One region of the Kineococcus rhizosphaerae genome, then DNA from elsewhere that is predicted to be linked to it. Evidence: predicted binding sites of a transcription regulator. Region 1 holds the regulator's gene; each other region holds the start of a gene.

Region 1 (6,498 bases):
TTCCTGCGCGTCGGCGCCTTCGAGCGGCACGAGGTGATCGGGCAGCCGCACAACATCATCCGGCACCCCGACATGCCCAAGGCCGTCTTCAAGCTGCTGTGGGACACGGTCTCGAGCGGCCGTGAGCTGTTCGCCTACGTCAACAACCTCGCCGCGGACGGTGCGAACTACTGGGTCCTGGCCCACATCACCCCCAGCCTGGACCGTTCCGGGCGGATCGTCGGGTACCACTCGAACCGCCGCAAGCCCAGCGCGGAGGGGGTGCGCGCCGCGAGCGCGCTCTACGACCGGCTGCTGGCCGAGGAGCGGCGCCACAGCGGCGGCAAGGCTGCGGTGCAGGCGTCCAGCGCGCTGCTGGCGCAGGTGCTCGCCGAGCGCGGCGTCTCCTACGAGGAGTTCGTCTGGTCCATCGTCCCCGAGGAGGTCTGAGCGTGAAGCTGTTCAGCGGTCGTGGCGGGCGTTCGTCCGCCGACGAGGTGGCCCTGTACCGCGAGGTCGTCCGGCAGGTGGCCGAGGTCTGCGAGAAGGCGGCCGCCGGGGACCTGGAGGCCCGCGTGGCCGGGGTGCCGGGCTCGGACGCGGTGCCGGAGCTGGCCCGGCTGGCGACCTCGGTCAACCGTTCCCTGGACGTCTCCGACGCCTTCGTGCGCGAGGCCGGGGAGGTCCTGACCGCCGCCGCCGAGGGGCGGTTCCACCGTCGTCTGCTGCTGGGTGGCCTGGGCGGGGCGTTCCGGCACTCCGCCTCGGCGATCAACTCCGGCCGCACCACGATGCAGGCGGGCAACGCCGCCGTCGAGGGGGCCCGGACGACGCGCCTGGCGCTGGCCGACGACTTCGAGGCGGGAGTGCTCGGCGTCTCCGAGCAGCTGGCCACGGCCTCGACCGAGCTCAGCGCGTCCGCGCAGGGTCTGGCGACGGCCGCGGGTGCGGCCAGCGAGGAGGCCGACCAGGCGGCGCTGACGATGCAGGCGCTCACCGAGGCCTCGCGCGAGATCCAGCAGGTCGTCTCGGTCATCGACGCGATCGCGGACCAGACGAGGCTGCTGGCGCTGAACGCGACGATCGAGGCGGCCCGCGCCGGGGAGGCCGGCAAGGGCTTCGCCGTCGTCGCGGCCGAGGTCAAGGAGCTGGCCGACCAGTCCGGGCGCGCCACCGAGCAGGTCAGCCAGCGCGTCGACAGCATCCGGCAGAACGCCCAGGAGGCCGTGCGCGCCATCACCGGCATCGGCGGCACCATCGTGGAGATGAACGGCCTCGTCGACGGCGTGCGCACCGCCGTCGACGGGTCGTCCGGCTGGGGCTCGGCGCAGGACACCACCGGGTTGTCGCAGCTGGCCGAGGAGCTGCGCACCCAGATCAGCGGGTTCCTGGCGGGGATGCGCGGCTGAGCCCCCCGCCGGGTCTGCCGGGCCCCTGCCGGTCCTCAGCGCCCGGAGAAGCGGTCCCGCAGCTTGGAGAAGACCCCCTGGTGGGCGGGTGAGAGCTTGCCGGAGGGGCGGACCTCCCCGCGCAGCTCGGCGAGGCGGCGCAGGAGCTCCTCCTGCTCGTCGTCGAGGTCGCGCGGGGTGACGACCTCGAGCTGGACGTGCAGGTCCCCGCGGCCCTGGGCGCGCAGGTGCTCGGCGCCCTTCTGCTTCAGGGTGACGGTCTCCCCCGCCTGGGCGCCGGGGCGCACGTCGACGTCCTCGGTGCCGTCGAGGGTCTCCAGCGGGATGGTCGCGCCGAGGGCGGCGGCCGTCATGGGCACCTGCAGGGTGCAGTGCAGGTCGTCGCCGGAGCGGGTGAACACCGGGTGGGGACGTTCGTGGATCTCGACGTAGAGGTCCCCGGGCGGGCCACCGGCGGTGCCGACCTCGCCCTGGGAGGCGAGCTGGATGCGGGTGCCGGTGTCGACGCCGGCGGGGATCCGGATCGTCAGGGGGCGGCGGGCGCGGACGCGTCCCTCGCCGGAGCACTCCAGGCACGGCGAGGGCAGGACCGTGCCGAACCCGTGGCAGGTGGGGCACGCCTGGGTCGTCATGACCTGGCCGAGCAGCGAGCGGACGACGCGCTGCACCGAGCCCTGGCCGTGGCAGATGTCGCACGTCTGCGGGCTCGTGCCGGGCTGGCAGCAGGTCCCCTTGCACGTGGGGCACAGGACCGCGGTGTCGACCTGGATGGAGCGCTCGCCGCCGAAGGCCGCCTCGGACAGGTCCACGTCGACGCGGATGAGGGCGTCCTGGCCGCGCTGGGTGCGGCTGGCCGGGCCCGCCCCGCGGCCGCCGGCGCCGCCCTGGCCGAAGAAGGCGTCCATGATGTCGGAGAACCCGAAACCCGCGCCGAAACCGCCCGGGGCGCCGCCGGCCCCGGGGCCGCCGCGGTCGTAGGCGGAGCGCTTGTCGGGGTTGGACAGCGTCTCGTAGGCCTGCGAGACCTCCTTGAACCGCTCCCCGGCGTCGGGGTTGACGTCGGGGTGCAGCTTGCGCGCCAGCTTGCGGTAGGCGCGCTTGATGTCCTCCGTCGACGCGTCCTTGGAGACGCCGAGGACGTCGTAGTAGTCGCTCACGAGGTCGGGGTTCTCCTGTCGGTTCTGATCACTGGGCGATCACTGAGCGAGGATGCGCGAGACGTAGCGGGAGACCGCCCGCACCGCGGCCATGGTCGTGGGGTAGTCCATGCGGGTCGGGCCCAGGACGCCGAGGCGGGCCAGCACCCCGTCCGAGCCGTACCCGCTGGTGACCACGGAGGTGCCGTCGAGGCCCAGGTGGAGGTTCTCGGCGCCGATGCGGACGGTGAGGGCGCCGCGCTCACCGGTGGGGTCCTCGGCCATCTCCTGCACGAGGCGCAGCAGGACGACGTGCTCCTCGAGTGCCTCCAGGACGCTGCCGAGGGAGGTGGCCAGGTCGGGCCCGGACTTGACGAGGTTGGAGGTGCCCGCGATGACCACGCGTTCCTCCAGCGAGGCCGTCAGGCAGTCCCCGAGCGCCGCTGCCACCTCGGCGGCGATCGCGAGGTCGGCGGGCGGCGTCTGCTGCACGAGGTCGGTCAGCCCGTCGCGGGCCTCCCGCAGCCGCTTGCCGGCGACGGTGGCGTTGACCCGGGTGCGCAGCGCGGCCAGGGACACCCCGAGGGACTCGACGTCGACGGCGGAGCGCACGTCCAGGACCCGCTGCTCGACGCGGCCGGAGTCGGTGATGAGCACGAGCAGGGCGCTGCGCCCGCCGACGCCGACGAGCTCGACGTGCCGGACGGTGGCCCGCGTCAGGGACGGGTACTGCACGACGGCGGCCTGCCGGGTGATCTGGGCCAGCAGGCGCACGGTGCGGTCGACGACGTCGTCGAGGTCGTCGGCGCCGTGCAGGAAGGTCTCGATGGCCCGCTTCTCGGCCGGGCTCATGGGTTTGACGGTGGCGAGGCGGTCGACGAAGAGCCGGTAGCCCTTGTCGGTGGGGATGCGGCCGGCGCTGGTGTGGGGCTGGGTGATGTAGCCCTCGTCCTCCAGCACGGCCATGTCGTTGCGGATGGTGGCCGGGGAGACCCCCAGCTGGTGGCGTTCGACGAGCGTCTTCGAGCCGACGGGTTCGTGGCTGGAGACGTAGTCCTCGACGATGGCGCGCAGCACGGCGAGCCTGCGGTCGTCGCTCATCCGTCCCTCCCTGCGGGCGATCCTGGTGCCACTCCCGGTGGCACCCCTGTTGGCACTCCTGACCCGTGAGTGCCAAGTCTAGGCGCTCCCGCGGCCGGGGCGCCTCCCCCGTCCACCCCTCGCGCGTCGTTACCGTGCCCGGGTGACCCGGTACGACGACAGGTACGGCGCGGACGTGCTCTCCGCCGACCCCCACGCCCGTTCCCACCTGAAGCCGACGCACCGCGACGAGCCCGCCGTGCGGGGGCTGGTGGTCGAGGACGTCGACACCGGCTGGGTCGGCGCCGTCGTGCGCGTGGAGAAGAGCGGCGGGGTCCACGTCGTCGTCCTGGAGGACGCGAAGGGCAGGACCCGCACCTTCCCGCTGGGGCCGGGCTTCTGGGTCGAGGGGCAGCCGGTGCGCCTGGTCGCCCCGAAGGCCGCGGGCCCGGTCCGGCCCACCCGCACGGCGTCGGGGTCGGTCGCCGTGCCCGGCGCGGGCGCCCGCACGGCCCGCGCCTCGCGGATCCTCGTCGAGGGCCGGCACGACGCCGAGCTCGTCGAGAAGGTCTGGGGCGACGACCTGCGCGTGGAGGGCGTCGTCGTGGAGATGCTCGACGGCGTCGACGACCTCGACGCCGCGATCCGCTCCCACGCACCGCGGCCGGGCCGGCGGATCGGGGTGCTGGTGGACCACCTGGTGCCGGGGTCGAAGGAGTCGCGGATCGTCGCGAAGGTCGGCGCGAACCCGCACGTGCTCGTCCTGGGGCACCCGTTCATCGACGTCTGGCAGTCGGTGCGCCCGCAGCGGCTGGGCTGGACGACGTGGCCGACGATCCCGCGCGGGCAGGACTGGAAGCACGGCGTCCTGGCCGAGCTCGGCTGGCCGCACGCCACCCAGGCCGACGTCGCGCACGGCTGGAAGCGGATCCTGGGGACCGTGCGCACCTACGCCGACCTCGAGCCGGCGCTGCTGGGCCGGGTGGAGGAACTCGTCGACTTCGTGACCGCGGACCTGGCGGACCGCTGAGGGACGCGTCAGGATCGAGACCGTGAGCCAGCCTCCGCACCCGCCGCAGAACCGGCCCCCGTACCCGCCGCAGCACCACGCCCCGGCGCCGTTGTCGCCGTCCGACGAGCGGATGTGGGGCATGTTCGCGCACCTGTCCGCGATCGCGGCGAGCTTCGTGACGCTGCCGCCCCTCGGGCCGCTGATCGTCTTCCTGGTCTTCAAGGACCGCAGCGGGTTCGTGCGCGGGCACAGCGCCGAGGCGCTGAACATGACGATCTCACTCGTGATCTACGAGATCGGGCTGTTCGTCGTGTGCTCGGTCCTCGCGCTGGTCACGTTCGGCCTGGCCTACGTCCTCATGGTCGTGCCCGGGGTCCTGGCCCTGGTGTTCACCATCCTGGGGGCCGTCGCGGCGAACCAGGGCCGGGTCCACCGCTACCCGCTGATCATCAGGATGGTGCGCTGACCGCGCGCAGGTCCGCCACCGGGTCGGGCCCCATCGGCGCCAGCGCGACCGTCGTGACCCCGGCCCGTTCGTAGTCCTGCAGCCTCGAGCGCACGTGCGCGGGCGAGCCGACCAGGGCCGTGGCCTCGAGGAAACCCTCGGGGACCCGCTGCGCCGCCTCGTCCTTGCGGCCCGCGAGGAACAGGTCCTGGACCTCGTCGACCGCGTCGGCGAAACCCAGCCGCCGGCCCAGGTCGGCGTAGAAGTTCTGCTCGCGCGAGCCCATGCCCCCGACGTAGAGGGCGACGAGGTGGCGCACCGGGAGTTCGGCCTCGGCGCGCGCCGCACCCGTCGCCCCCGTCAGGACCAGCGGGACGTTGGCGGTCACGGCGAAGCCCTCCGCCGGGCGGGTGCGCCGGGAGAACCCGGCCCGCAGCCGGTCGAAGGACTCCGCCGCGTTCTCCGGGACGAGGAACGACGGCAGCCACCCGTCGGCGATCTCCCCGGCCAGTTCCACGTTGCGGGGACCGACGGCGGCGAGGTGGATCGGCAGGTCCGCCCGCGGGGCGGGCTGCATGAGCTTGAGCGGGATGCCGGGACCGCCGGGCAGCGGGAGTTCCAGGTGCTGCCCGGAGAACCGCGACTCCCGGCGCGCCAGCAACTGCCGCACGACGGCGACGTACTCGCGGGTGCGGGCCAGCGGCCTGGAGAACCGCTGCCCGTACCAGCCCTCCGCGACCTGCGGGCCCGAGACCCCGAGCCCGAGCTGGAAGCGGCCGCCGGACAGGCCGTCGAGCGTGGCGGCCGTCATGGCCGTCGAGGCGGCCGCGCGCGCCGGCACCTGCAGGACGGCCGAGCCCAGGCCGATGCGCGTCGTCTGCCCCGCGAGCCAGCCCAGGACGCTCACGGCGTCGGTGCCGTACGCCTCGGCCACCCACACCGAGGAGAACCCCGCGTCCTCGGCGGCGCGGGTGAGTTCGAGCGCTCTGCGGGCCGCGGGCCCCACGGGGCCGGTGAGGTATCCGAGGGTCAGGCCGAGGTCCATGCCGGAACGGTACCGGCGGCCATCCGCGCCCGCAGGAGCCCGACGTCGTGCAAGGACAACGGGAGCAGCCCGCGGCGCAGCGCGTACCCCCAGTTCGGGGTGCTCGTCAGGTCGAGGTGGTCCTTCACCTCGTCCAACGGCAGTTCCTCGACGTCGAGCCAGGACACGCGGCGGCGGAACGGGCGGAACGAGGTGCCCGGGTACATCGCCCCGTCGTGCTGGAACGTCGCGTCGTCGGCCACGACGCCCAGTGCCGTGAACGCGCGCAACGGGGTCCTGCCGCCCATCGTCTCGGCGGGCGAGTAGTAGGCGAAACCGTCCCCGCGGCGCATCCGGTCCAGGCCGTGCCGCTTGCCGTGCTGGACCTGGGCGAAACCCCCCGCGACGCCGAG
Region 2 (6,498 bases), on a different contig from region 1:
CGCGGCAGACCGCAGCGCCCCCGCGGCTGCTCGGCAGCCGGGGGCGGGTAAACGAGTTCTGCGCCACGTCCCGACCGTACCCCGTCCACCCCCCGCGCTCAACGCACGCTCCGGACCCCGGGACGCGCCCGGTGGGGTCCCGACGTGCGCGCTGCGCGGGCAGCGGTCCGGGCCGCACCTACCCTGGACCCGTGGAACTGCAGGAGATGCGCTGGTGGCACGTCGCCGACGTGCACGCCCTCGAACGCGACCTCTTCGGCGCCACGGCGTGGTCGGTGGAGTCGTTCTGGGGCGAATTGGCCCAGCCCAACCGGAGTTTCCTCGTCGCCCTCGAGGGCGAGGAGGTCGTCGGGTACGGGGGCGTGATGGTCAACGGCGCCGACGCGGACGTCCAGACGATCGGCGTCGCGCGGGACCACCAGGGCCGGGGCACGGGACGCGGACTGCTGCGCGCCCTGCGGGCCGAGGCCGTGGCGGCGGGGGCCACGCACCTGCTGCTGGAGGTCCGCGCCGACAACTCACCCGCGCAGAACCTCTACCGCAGCGAGGGTTTCTCCCAGATCGCCCGCCGGGCCCGCTACTACCAGCCCGACGACGTCGACGCCCTGGTCCTGCGGGCGCGCATCAGCTGACGGGTTCGACCACCAGCACGCTCTGCCTGCCCCGCAACCGCGTCAGCACGATCGTCGCCGCCCGGGACCCCTTGAGCGCCAGCTGCCGGCGCAACTGGTCGGGGTCCACGGCGGTGCCGCGCTTCTTCACCGTCACCGGCCCGACGTCCAGCGCGCGCAACCTCGAGCGCAGCGCCTTGAGCCCGAAGGGCATGACCTCCAGGACCCGGAACGAGCGCGCGAACTCCGACGAGGCCGCGGAGTCCGTCGTGACGTAGGCGATGGTCTCGTCGACGAGCCGGCCGCCGAGGTCGGCGGCCACCCGCCCGACGAGCCCGGCGCGGATGACGGCCCCGTCGGGTTCGTGCAGGAAACTCCCGACCTCGCCCACGGTGGCCTCCGGCAGGTCCCGGGAGTCGAGCTCGACGACGGAACCCGACCGGACGACGCGGGCGCTGCGGGCCACGCCCGGCCGCGCGAGCGGCCCGCACCACAGCGCGCACTCGACGACCTCGCCGTCGACCGACGTCCACTGCGCCTCGGCCCCGACGGGCACCAGGTCGTGGGGCAGGCCCGGCGCGAGCTTGGCGCCCGTGGCCGGGACCCGCTGCGCGGTGGTGAGCACGAACGACAGGGGCGGGGAGGTCGCCTCGGGGTCGAAGACCCGGCGCCCGCCCGACGTGCGCCGGGCGGGGTCGAACCACGCGCCCTCGCCGCCGGACAGCTCGTCGACGATCCCGGCGGTGACGTCCTCGCAGCGCACCGGCACCCCGAGGTTGTGGGTCGCCACCGCGGCGGTCACCGGGTCGGCGTCGACGGGCAGCACCGTCAGCCCCGCGTCGAGGAAGGCGAGGGAGTCCGCGCCCACGCCGCAGCCGAGGTCGGCGACCCGGGACACCCCGGCCGCGGCGAACCGGCGCGCGTGCTCGGCGGCCACCACGGCGCGCGTCGCCTGCTCGGCCCCGGCGGCGGTGAACAGCAGCGACGCGGCGCGGGGGCCGAACTTCGCGGCCGCGCGCGCCCGCAGCCGCGACTGGGTCGTGGCCAGGGCCGCGAGCGCCGGGTCGTGGCCCTCGCGGCGCAGCCGGGCGGCGAGGGCGACGGGGTCCTCGGTGGTCGTGCCCGCCAGCTCGGCGAGCAGGGCGAGGCCCGCGGGGGACAGCAGCGCCTCGACGTCCGCGGTGTTCACCCGGTAGATGCTGCCAGGAGGCCCCCGCACCTGGCACTCGCCTGCCCTGAGTGCTAACGTCTCGCGCAGCGTCGGTGGCACTCCCCACGGGGGAGTGCCAACGGGGCAGCGGCCGAACGGCACCCGCGACGACGTGCGTCCGCTCCCCACCCCACCGACCGTCCCGTACGCCAGTTCGCTGAAGCAGAAGGGGAGGGCCGCACCAGTGTCGGTCTCCATCACTCCGCTCGAGGACCGCATCGTCGTCAAGCCGCTCGACGCGGAGCAGACGACCGCTTCCGGTCTCGTCATCCCGGACACCGCCAAGGAGAAGCCCCAGGAGGGCGAGGTCCTGGCCGTGGGCCCGGGTCGCGTGGACGACAACGGCAACCGCGTGCCGGTCGACGTCGCCGTCGGCGACAAGGTCATCTACTCCAAGTACGGCGGCACCGAGGTCAAGTACGGCGGCGACGAGCTGCTGATCCTCTCGGCGCGCGACGTCCTCGCCAAGGTCGCCAAGTAAGCGACCCGAGGTCCTGACGCCCCGGGCACCCGATCTCGGGTGCCCGGGGCGTCCCTCGTTGCGCACGCAGACACGGAAGGAAGAAGACATGGCCAAGCAGCTCTCGTTCGACGACAAGGCCCGCAAGTCCCTCGAGCGCGGTGTCGACGCCCTCGCCAACGCCGTCAAGGTGACCCTGGGGCCCAAGGGCCGCAACGTCGTCATCGACAAGAAGTGGGGGGCGCCGACGATCACGAACGACGGCGTCACCATCGCCCGCGAGGTCGAGCTCGACGACCCGTACGAGAACCTCGGCGCGCAGCTCGCGAAGGAGGTCGCCACCAAGACGAACGACGTCGCCGGTGACGGCACCACCACCGCGACCGTCCTGGCCCAGGCCCTCGTCAAGGAAGGCCTGCGCAACGTCGCGGCCGGCGCGGCCCCCTCGGGTCTCAAGCGCGGCATCGACGCGGCCGTCGAGGCCGTCAACGACAAGCTCCTGTCGCTGGCCCGCGACGTCGACGGCAAGGGCGACATCGCCCACGTCGCGACGATCTCGGCCCAGGACGCGACGGTCGGCGACCTGCTCGCCGACGCGTTCGACAAGGTCGGCAAGGACGGCGTCATCACGGTCGAGGAGTCCTCCACGACCGCCCTCGAGCTGGACTTCACCGAGGGGATGCAGTTCGACAAGGGCTACATCTCGCCGTACTTCGTGACCGACGCCGAGCGCCAGGAAGCGGTCCTCGAGGACGCCTACGTCCTCGTGCACCAGGGCAAGATCTCCACGGTGCAGGACCTGCTGCCGCTGCTGGAGAAGGTCCTCAAGGCCGCCAAGCCGCTGCTGATCATCGCCGAGGACGTCGACGGCGAGGCGCTGTCGACCCTGGTCGTGAACAAGATCCGCGGCACCTTCAACGCCGTCGCGGTGAAGGCCCCCGGCTTCGGCGACCGCCGCAAGGCGATCCTGCAGGACATCGCGACCCTGACCGGCGCGCAGGTCGTGGCCGAGGAGGTCGGCCTCAAGCTCGACCAGATCGACCTCGACGTCCTCGGCACCGCCCGCCGCATCACGGTCACCAAGGACGACACGACGATCGTCGACGGCGCCGGCTCGGCCGACGACATCGCCGGTCGCGTCGCCCAGATCAAGGCCGAGGTCGAGCGGACCGACTCCGACTGGGACCGCGAGAAGCTCCAGGAGCGCCTCGCCAAGCTGTCCGGCGGCGTCGTCGTCATCAAGGTGGGCGCGCACACCGAGGTCGAGCTCAAGGAGAAGAAGCACCGCATCGAGGACGCCGTCTCCGCGACGCGCGCCGCGATCGAGGAGGGCATCGTCGCCGGCGGCGGCTCGGCCCTGGTGCACGCCGTCTCCGTGCTCGAGGACGACCTCGGCAAGTCCGGCGACGAGGCGACCGGTGTCGCCCTCGTCCGCAAGGCGGCCTCCGAGCCGCTGCGCTGGATCGCCGAGAACGCCGGCCTCGAGGGCTACGTCGTCGTCGAGAAGGTCCGCTCCCTCGAGCCCGGTCACGGCCTGAACGCGGCGACCGGCGAGTACGTCGACCTGCTGGCCGGCGGTGTCCTCGACCCGGTCAAGGTCACCCGTTCGGCCCTGCGCAACGCCGCGTCGATCGCGTCGATGGTCCTGACCACCGACACCCTCGTCGTGGACAAGAAGGAGGAGGAGCCCGCCGCTGCGGGCCACGGCCACGGCCACGGCCACTGACCTCTCCGCCTGAGCACGACGAAGGGCCCGGCTCCGTGGGGAGCCGGGCCCTTCCGCGTCCGCTGGTCACGTCCGCGCGCCGCACCACACCGCGCGCGGGTGGAGCGGGGCTGTCAGCTGACGGCGCGCAGCCCGCGGCGACGCTCGGAGGTGTAGATGGCCTCGCGGTCGTCCTCGGTGAGGCCGCCCCAGACGCCGTAGGGCTCGCGGACCTTCAGGGCGTGCTTGCGGCACTGCTCGAGCACGGGGCAGCCGCCGCAGATCGCCTGCGCGGCCGCGTCGCGGTTGCGGCGGGCGGGGCCGCGCTCGCCCTCGGGGTGGAAGAAGAGGTTCGGGTCGGCCTCGCGGCACGACCCGTCGAGCTGCCACTCCCAGATGTCGGCGACGGGTCCGGGGAGGCGGGAGATCTCGGCCATGGTGCGCTCCTGAGCTGGAGGGGATCTTGCTGACTGACACTGAACGTACAACCGCGCCAGAAGTTGTTCAAGCCCCGGGGGCGAACCTGTTCACGATCACCCCTCGGGACGTCCCCGGCCCGGTGCGCGATCGCGTGAACAACCTGCTGAACCAGGTGTGAACAACGTGCAGAGCATTTGTGCCGGCGCAACCCGACCGGCGGCCCGCCCGTCCTGACCAGCGCTGAACCGCTCCTGGACAAGCCTGAACAACCTCGGCGCGGTGGGCGAGTGGCGCGAACGGCCCTCCTTCGCCAGACTCGGGGCATGTCCTCCGCCGCCGGCCACGTCACCGGGTCCCTCGCCGGGCAGGCCGCCGGCCGGGTGCCCGCGCCGCCCGCCCCCCGCATGACGCTGACCGTCGCGGCGGTGGCGCGCCGCCTCGGGGTCGCCCCCGCGACGCTGCGCACGTGGGACCGCCGCTACGGGCTGGGCCCCTCCGAGCACACCGCGGGCGCGCACCGCCGCTACTCCTCCTCCGACCTGGCCCGGCTGGTGGTGATGCGCCGGCTCACGCTGGAGGGCGTCGCCCCCGCCGAGGCCGCGCAGCTGGCCGCCACGACGGCCGTCGCGGACGGGGGGTTCGCCCTCGCGAGCGTGTCCACCATCCCCACGGCCGTCATCGAGGCCGCCGTCAACGACGCCGCGCAGATCGCCGGGCCCACCTCCGGGCTCGCGCCCGTGCTCCCCGAGCCGGCCGGCGCGGCCGACGGCCCGGCCACCGAGGAGTCCCGGCCCGACGAGTCCGAGGACGCCGAGACCCGCCCCGGGCCCGAGGTGCACCCCGGTCCCGCCGTCGCGGACGAGGCCGCCGACTGGGCGGTGGCCAGCCTCGCCGACCGCTTCGCCGACGAGATCCGCACCCGCGGCGTGGCCCGGGCCTGGGACGAGGTCCTCGGCCCGGCCTCGGCCGCCCGCGACGCGGCCATGCACGCCGCCGTCGCCCGGGCGCTGTCCGCGCTGCCCACCGCGACCGGCGAACGCTCCGTCCTGCTCGCCGGGGCGGGCACCGCCGACGACCGCGACCGCACCCCGGTCCTGCTCGCCGCCGCCGCCGCGCTGACCGGGTCCGGCGCGGGGGCCCGCAGCGTCGGGGACGGGGTGCCGGTCCGCCTGCTCGCCGCCGCCGTGCGCCGCGTCCGCCCGCCCGCCCTGCTCCTGCACGCCGAGCGTGCCGAGGCGGCCGTCGCCGCCCACGACCTCGACGCCCTGCTGAGGGTCCGTCCCGCGCCCCTGGTCGTGCTCCTCGGCGAGGGCTGGGACGAGCGGGTCGACGAGCGGCCGGGCGTCCTGCGCGTCCGCACGCTCGCCGAAGCCGTCGACGCGTGCGCCGAGGCCGTCTCCGCGTGAGCCGCCGGGGCCGGTCCTTCTAGACCCCCTTAGCACGCCGTCCGGTCTTCGCGCCACCAACTGGGCGCATCCGCTCAGGTGATGGTGTCCGCATGCCGACACTTCTCTTCGTGGCGCACCCGACGTGCGACTCAGCGAGGCCACGGAAGGCCACGCTCCACCCACACAGGGAAGAGGTTTGTGGTGGCAACGGTACTGGTCTGCGATGACCTTCCGCTGGCCCGTGAGGCCATGCGACGCATGGTGGCCGCCGTCCCGGGCGTCACCCGCGTCGTGGGTGCGAGCTCGGGCGAAGAGGCTCTCCAGAGGTGGCCCGTCGAACGGCCCTCGCTGGTGATCATGGATGTCCGGATGCCCGGCATCGGCGGCGTGGAGGCGGCCCGTCGGCTGCTCGCCCGTCACCCGGAGGCGAACGTCCTCATGGCCACGATGGCCGAGGACGGCGACGGTGTGGCCCGTGCGGTCGCGGCCGGCGCTCGCGGGTACGTGGTGAAGGACGTCTCGCGCGAGGAGCTCGCCACGGCGGTGCTCCAGGCGCTCCAGGACGTCAGCCGTCGTCGTGGCGGCAACCGCACGCGTGCGGTGCTCACGGGCAGGGCGCCCGTGCTCACCGAGCGCGAGCAGCAGGTGCTCGTCGGCATGAGCCGCGGGCGCAGCAACGCGGAGATCGGCCGGGAGCTGTTCCT
Region 3 (6,498 bases), on a different contig from region 1:
CGTCGCGGCGGGCGCGGCGGCGCTCGCCGCCCCCTCGCCGTGGCCGGTCTCCTCCTCCGCGCTCGTGCTGGCCCTCGTCGTCCTCGCCGCCGAGTCCCGGCCCGTCACGGCCCGCACCGGGGGGCGCGGGGAGGCGCTGCCGCTGTCCTGGGGCTTCCTGGTCGCCCTGGTGGCGCTCGGCCCCCTCTGCCTGGCCCTCCTGGTGCGCCTGGTCCCGGCGGTCGTGCGCGACGTGCGCCGCGGAGCCGGGCCGCTGGCCGTCGTCGTGGGAGCCGGCACCTCGGTCGCCGGGGTCCTGACCTGCGCCCTGGTCCTCACCGGGCTCCTCGGGGCGGGCACGACGACCGGGCCGGCGCTGCCGGACGCCGGCCGGTGGCCCGCCGTCCTGGCCGCCGCGGTCGCGGGCTCGCTCGTGCAGTGCTGGGCCGTCCTCGCCGGCTGGCGCCTCCTCGAGCGCGCCCCCCGGTCCCTGGTGCGTCCCGGACCGTCCTCGGGTCTCCTGCTGGTCCTGGCCGTCGTCGCCTCCGCCCCGGTCGTGGCCGTCAGCGCCGAGGGTGGCCCCTGGCTGCTGCTGCTGGTCTGCGTCCCGCTGGGCGCCGTCCTCGTCGGTGCCGCCGCCGCCCGCCGGCACGAGCGCAGCGCGGTGGTCGACGACCTCACCGGGCTGCCCAACCGCGACGCCCTGCTGGGGGCCACCTCCCGCGCTCTGCGGGGGGCCGCCCGCGCCGGGACCGGGCCGGGGCTGCTGGTCGTCGACCTCGACCACTTCAAGGACGTCAACGACACCCTGGGGCACCCCGTCGGCGACGCCCTCCTGCGGGAGGTCGGCGAACGGCTCGTCGCGCAGGCCCCGGCCGGGGCCGTCGTCGCCCGGCTCGGCGGGGACGAGTTCGGCCTCCTCGTCGCCGACGGGCTCGAGGCCGAGGGGCTCGCGCTGGCCGTGGTCGAGGAGATGTCCCGGCCGCTGCGGGTGGGGGACCTGCAGGTGCTGCTGCCGGCCAGCGTGGGGGTGGCCCTGGCGCCCGAGCACGGGACGAGCGCGCCGTCGCTGCTGCGCAGCGCCGACGTCGCCCTCTACCAGGCCAAGCGGGTCCGGGGCCGGGCGTGCACCTACGCCGGGCCCCGCGACGGGAACTCCGTCGAGCGGCTGCGGCTGCTCGGCGACCTCGGCCGCGCCCTCGACCGGGGTGAGCTCTTCGTGCGCTACCAGCCGCAGGTCGACCCGCGCACGGGGGTCGTCGTGGGCGCGGAGGCGCTGGTGCGCTGGTGGCACCCCGACCTCGGGGCCGTCGCGCCCGACCGGTTCATCCCGCTCGCCGAGCAGTCCGGCCTGGTCGAGGGGGTCACGGCCGTCGTGCTCGACCAGGCCCTGGCCGACGTCGGGCGCTGGCGCGCCGAGGGGCACCGGCTCACCGTGTCGGTGAACCTGTCGGCCCGGCTGCTCACCGACCACGACCTGCCCACGCTCGTCGCCGACGGACTGCGCCGGCACCGCGTGGACGCCTCCGCCGTCGTCCTCGAGATCACCGAGACGGGCATCGTCTCCGACCCCGCGCGCGCCCGCCTCGTCGTGCGCCGCCTGCGGGCCCTCGGGTGCGCCGTGGCCGTCGACGACTACGGCACCGGCCACTGCTCGCTGACCTACCTCACCGACCTCGAGGTCGACGAGCTGAAGATCGACCGCAGCTTCGTGACCGGGATGACCCGGGACCGGGCCCGGGCCGTCATCGTCCGCTCGACCATCCAGATGGCCCGCGAGCTCGGGCTGCGGGTGGTCGCCGAGGGGGTGGCCGACGCGGGCACCCAGCGCGTCCTGGCCGCCCTCGGCTGCCACAGCGCGCAGGGCGAGCACGTCGGTGACCCCATGACCGCCGGCGCCGTGCTCGGCCTCCTGCGCGCCCAGGGCCGGCCGGCCGCGGCCGTGCCCTCGTCCCGCACCGGCAGCGACTGACCTCACGAGCGCACCGTCAGCACGGTGTGCCCCGCCGCGGCGGCCAGCCGCGCGGCCGTGGCCGCGTCGACCGCCACCAGCACGGACGCCCCCGGCGACGACGGGGAGCCGGGCACCCCGAGCGGGCCCGAGGCGTCCGCCGGCGCCGGGACGCGCAGGACCACGACGTCCACGGCGATCCGGTCCGCCCCCGTCGCCGCACCCGTGAGGGGGTCCTCGGTGCGCGCCAGCACGTCCACGCGGGTCCCCGCGGCGAGCGAGGGGAGCAGGGCCGGGTCGCCGACGTCCACGGTCGTGGCGACCGTCCCCGCCGGTTGCCCCGTCAGCAGCGGACCCGCGGTGGTCCGGGTGTCGGTGAGGACCTCCCCGCGGCGCACGGGGGAGGCCAGCACGGCGCCGACGACCGCGCCGGGCGTGAGCAGGCCGTCCGGCAGCGAGTCGGCGGGACGGTCGGCGCGTTCGACGTCCGCCGCGGTGAGCACCGCTCCCGTCGGCAGGTCGCGCGCGGCGACCAGCACCGCGTCGAGTTCGGGGGCGGACGGCGCCAGCGCGGAGACCGCCACCCCGCCGGCGGCGGCCACCAGCCCCGCCGAGGCCCAGCGGCGGCCCAGCCGCCGGCGACGGCGGTCGAGGGGACCCAGCGGGGCGGGCGGAGCGGTCGCGATCTCGGGCACGCCCGGACGCTAGGCGCGACCGGCGGCCGCCGGGGCCCGCGCCCGACCCGGCTGTGGACGACACGCCGTCCCGGCGGCCTGTGGACACCGGGACGTCACGGGCGGGCGGCTCAGGCGGCGGAGGTGGACCCGCTCGAGCCGGCGGAGGAGCTCGACGAGGAGCTGGAGGAGCTCGACGAGGAGCCGGACGAGGCCGCCGGGGCGGACTCCTTCTTCGCGGCGGGCGTCGAGCCCGAGGAGCTCTCCGAGGAGCTGGACGACCCGCGCGAGTCGTTGCGGTAGAACCCGGAGCCCTTGAAGACGATGCCGACGTTGTTGAAGAGCTTGCGCAGCTGACCGGAGCACTCCGGGCAGACCGTCAGGGCGTCGTCGCTGAAGGACTGACGGACCTCGAAGGAGTGTCCGCAGGACTGGCAGGCGTAGGCGTAGGTGGGCACCTGTTCTCCGCAATCTCCTGGACCCCGACTGGCACTCGGGGTGTTCGAGTGCCAATGGTACTCGGCGCGCGCCACCCCCGTGGGCCCAGCGCACCCGCCGCTCCTGCGCCCGGGCGGCGGTCGCGGGACCTCAGGTGTCGCGCCACCCGGCGAGCTTGCCGTCCCGGCTGATCGCCTGCAGCCGTTCCTCCACGCGGCGCCGTTCCGCGGTGGAGGTCACGACGAGCAGGTCGTCGCCGCGGCGCAGCACCGTGCGCGGCTGCGGGACGAACGTCGTGCCCTCGCGCGCCACCAGGCTGACGTTGGCGCCCTTGGGCAGCCGCAGCTCGAAGACCTCCACGCCGTGCAGCCGGGACGTGGGCCCCACCCGCACCTGCACGACGTCGGCCGACAACGTCCCCAGCGGCGAGACCTCCACGTCCAGCTCCTGCGTGGGTGCGGCCGAGATCAGCCCGAGGCGACGGGCCAGCGGCGCCAGCGTCGGGGCCTGGACGAGGGTGAAGACCACGACGAGGACCACGACGAGGTCGAAGAGCTGCTCCGAGCCGCTGATGCCGGCCACGACGGGCACGGTGGCCAGCACGACGGGCACCGCCCCGCGCAACCCCGCCCACGACAGGAAGAGCAGCTCGGGCCGCGGCAGCCGGAACCACGCCAGGGCGGCCAGCACCGAGACCGGGCGGGCGAACAGCGTCAGCACCACGCCCACCAGCAGCGCGCCCAGCAGGGCGGCCGGCAGGCGCGAGGGGTCGGCCAGCAGCCCGAGCATGACGAACAGCCCGATCTGGGCCAGCCACCCGAACGCCTCGGCGAAACCCCGCGTCGCCTGCCGGTGCGGCAGCCGCGCGTTGCCCAGGACCAGACCGCACAGGTAGGTCGCGAGGAACCCCGACGCGTGCAGGACGTCGGCGACCGCGAACGCGCCGACGGCCAGTGCCAGCACCGCCACCGGGTACAGGCCCGCGCTCGGCAACGCGGTGCGCCGCAGCAGGAAGGCGCCCGCCGCGCCGACCCCCACCCCGACGGCCGTGCCCAGGGCGAGCTCGAACACGGCCTCGCCCAGGAAGAACCACCACGCGTGGTCGGAGTGCCCGGCCGCGACCTCCGTCAGCGCCAGCACCGCGATGACCACCGGGGCGTCGTTCAGCCCCGACTCGGCCTCCAGGATCCCCGAGAGCCTGCGCGGCAGCGGGACCGAGCGCAGCACCGAGAACACCGCCGCCGCGTCCGTGGAGGACACCACGGCCCCGACCAGGAAGGACACGGGCCAGGACGTGTGCAGCAGCAGGTGCGCGCCGGCCCCCACGACCCCGATCGAGACGGCCGTGCCCACCGTCGCCAGCGCCCCCGCGGGCGCGAGGACCCCGCGGATCGCGTCCCACCGCGTCGTCAGGCCGCCCTCGGCGAGGATCAGGACGAGGGCCCCGTACCCGAGGACCTGGGCGATCTCGGCGTCGGTGAACGGGATGCCCAGGCCGTCCTCGCCCAGGACCAGCCCGAGGGCGAGGTAGAGCAGCAGCGAGGGCAGACCGGTGCGGGTCGAGAGGCGGACCGCCAGCACGGCCAGCAGCAGCACGCCGGAGGCGAGCAGCAGGACGCGGCTGAAGTCCTCCAGGGTCATGGGGCACCGTAGCGCGAGCGGGCCCCGGGGCCCGTCGGGATCGTCCTCAGGACGCGGGCGTCCGCTCGCCCCGCAGGTCCAGGCGGGCCGGCCACCCCTGCCCCCAGTCGGCGCGCTCGTCCCACAGCGGCCGCCAGGTCCGCCCGCGGCCCAGCACGGTCTCCCCGACCGACCGCAGGGCGACGCCGGTGGCCAGCAGCCCGATCCCCAGCCGCGCCCGGGGGGCGGACCAGTGCTTGCGGGCGTACTCGGCCTTGCCGCGCAGCAGGAGCCGCTGCTTGGCCGTCTTCGTGGAGGACGACTTCCCGCCGGCGTGGACGACGACCGCGTCGGGCGTGACCGCGGGGTGGAAGCCGGCGTCGACGGCGCGGCGGTTGAGGTCGGCGTCCTCGCCGTACATGAAGAACTTCTCGTCGAACCCGCCGAGGCGGCGCCAGGTCGGCGTCGTCGTCAGGAGGAACGCGCCGCTGATGATGTCGACGTCGCGGACGCTGTCGCGGTCCCAGCGGCCCAGGGACTCGGGGTCGAAGACGGGGCTGCGCTTGAACGCGGTCGACAGGCCCGTCGCGTAGCAGAACCAGCTCCACAGCGTGGGCTGCGCGAAGCAGCTGGTCAGGGACACCGTCCCGTCCGGGTACAGGACGCGACCGCCGACGACGCCGCGCGTGGGGTCCTCGTCCAGGAACGCCAGCAGCCGGTCCACGGCGTCGGGCAGGACGACGGCGTCGGGGTTGACCAGCAGGACGTGGCGCCCCTCGGCCATCTGCGCCGCGCGGTTCACGCCCGCGGCGAAGCCGAGGTTGTCGGGGTGGAAGTGCACGCGCAGCTCGGGCGTCGTCGCCGCCCGCGCGCGCAGCAGCTCCCGGGTCTGCTCGCCGGAGGCGTTGTCGAAGGCGATGACCTCGAAGGACGCGCTCGGGCGTCCCGCACCGGTCAGGGAGTCCAGGCACTGCGCGATCCACTCGGGCGCGTTGTAGGTGACGATGACGATCGAGACGTCGACGTTCATGCCCGGTCCTCCACAGGTTCCTCTTCAACGGTCCGCAACTCATCGTCACCGTCGACGCGCGCACAGTGAACCACGGAACGTGGGCGGGGGAGGGCCGCCCCGGGGGTCAGGCCGCCAGCCAGAGCCACCGGGTGGGGGTCACCACGGCCTGCACCAGCCGGTCGTGCGGCAGCGTCGGCAGGGGCGCGACCGCGGCGTCGAGCAGCTCCTCGTCGTGCACGACGGCCACGACCGGCACCCGCGCGGGGACCCGTCGCAGCGCGCGGTCGTAGCTGCCGCCGCCCTGCCCGAGCCGGCGGCCGGCGGTGTCGACGGCCAGGGCCGGGACGACGACGAGGTCGGCCGTGGCGATGGCGTGCACCCCCAGGTGGCCGGGGGCGTCGGCGCGGGCCGGGCGCAGGTCCCAGTCGAGGTCGTCGTCGGGCAGCCGGGCCGGCAGCAGGACCTCCACGTCGTGGCGGCGCAGCTCGGCCAGCAGGGCCCGCGTCCCCGGTTCGCCGGGAAGGGAGGAGTACACGGCCACGCGGCGGGCCCCGGCCAGCAACGGGCAGGAGACCAGGACCCGGGCCACCCCGGCGTCGACGGCCGCGGCCGTCTCCTCGTCGCGGGCCCGGCGACGGGCACGGACCCCGCGGCGCAGCGCGCGCTTGCGGGCCTCGACCTCGAGGACGTCGGCGTGCACGCTCAGGGTGTCCGTCGCGACGTCGGCGGGGTGGGGGACGGTGTCTTCGGCGGGCACGGCGGCTCCTGGAGTGCCGGACGGCGCTGACGAGGGGTTTCGGGCGCGTCCTCACCGTCGAGTGTGC

What was found. Region 1 encodes HrcA, which represses chaperone genes, less so after heat shock. Its sites were predicted from a motif close to GNTNGCACTCGGNNNNNCCGAGTGCNANC; they were not measured.
Region 2: groES (co-chaperone GroES) is a predicted target of HrcA. The motif match lies at 1,830-1,858, and genes of this name have one in related genera.
Region 3: CLV37_RS17885 (FmdB family zinc ribbon protein) is a predicted target of HrcA. The motif match lies at 3,090-3,118, and genes of this name have one in related genera.

The regions. Positions count from the first base shown of each region.
Region 1 covers NZ_PVZF01000002.1:251,585-258,082, reverse strand. The annotation lists gene CLV37_RS05395 (PAS domain-containing protein) at 1-429, shown strand, start outside; gene CLV37_RS29295 (methyl-accepting chemotaxis protein) at 432-1,388, shown strand; gene dnaJ (molecular chaperone DnaJ) at 1,424-2,545, opposite strand; gene hrcA (heat-inducible transcriptional repressor HrcA) at 2,585-3,625, opposite strand; gene CLV37_RS05375 (DUF3097 domain-containing protein) at 3,768-4,634, shown strand; gene CLV37_RS05370 (DUF4870 domain-containing protein) at 4,657-5,082, shown strand; gene CLV37_RS05365 (LLM class F420-dependent oxidoreductase) at 5,066-6,106, opposite strand; gene CLV37_RS05360 (EVE domain-containing protein) at 6,091-6,498, opposite strand, start outside.
Region 2 covers NZ_PVZF01000004.1:42,515-49,012, reverse strand. The annotation lists gene rimI (ribosomal protein S18-alanine N-acetyltransferase) at 192-632, shown strand; gene CLV37_RS09325 (class I SAM-dependent methyltransferase) at 625-1,800, opposite strand; gene groES (co-chaperone GroES) at 2,006-2,302, shown strand; gene groL (chaperonin GroEL) at 2,391-4,007, shown strand; gene CLV37_RS09310 (WhiB family transcriptional regulator) at 4,121-4,423, opposite strand; gene CLV37_RS28060 (MerR family transcriptional regulator) at 4,730-5,812, shown strand; gene CLV37_RS09300 (response regulator transcription factor) at 5,996-6,498, shown strand, end outside.
Region 3 covers NZ_PVZF01000009.1:155,527-162,024, reverse strand. The annotation lists gene CLV37_RS17895 (putative bifunctional diguanylate cyclase/phosphodiesterase) at 1-1,951, shown strand, start outside; gene CLV37_RS17890 (SAF domain-containing protein) at 1,954-2,625, opposite strand; gene CLV37_RS17885 (FmdB family zinc ribbon protein) at 2,736-3,062, opposite strand; gene CLV37_RS17880 (potassium/proton antiporter) at 3,193-4,683, opposite strand; gene CLV37_RS17875 (glycosyltransferase family 2 protein) at 4,730-5,692, opposite strand; gene CLV37_RS17870 (5-formyltetrahydrofolate cyclo-ligase) at 5,799-6,431, opposite strand.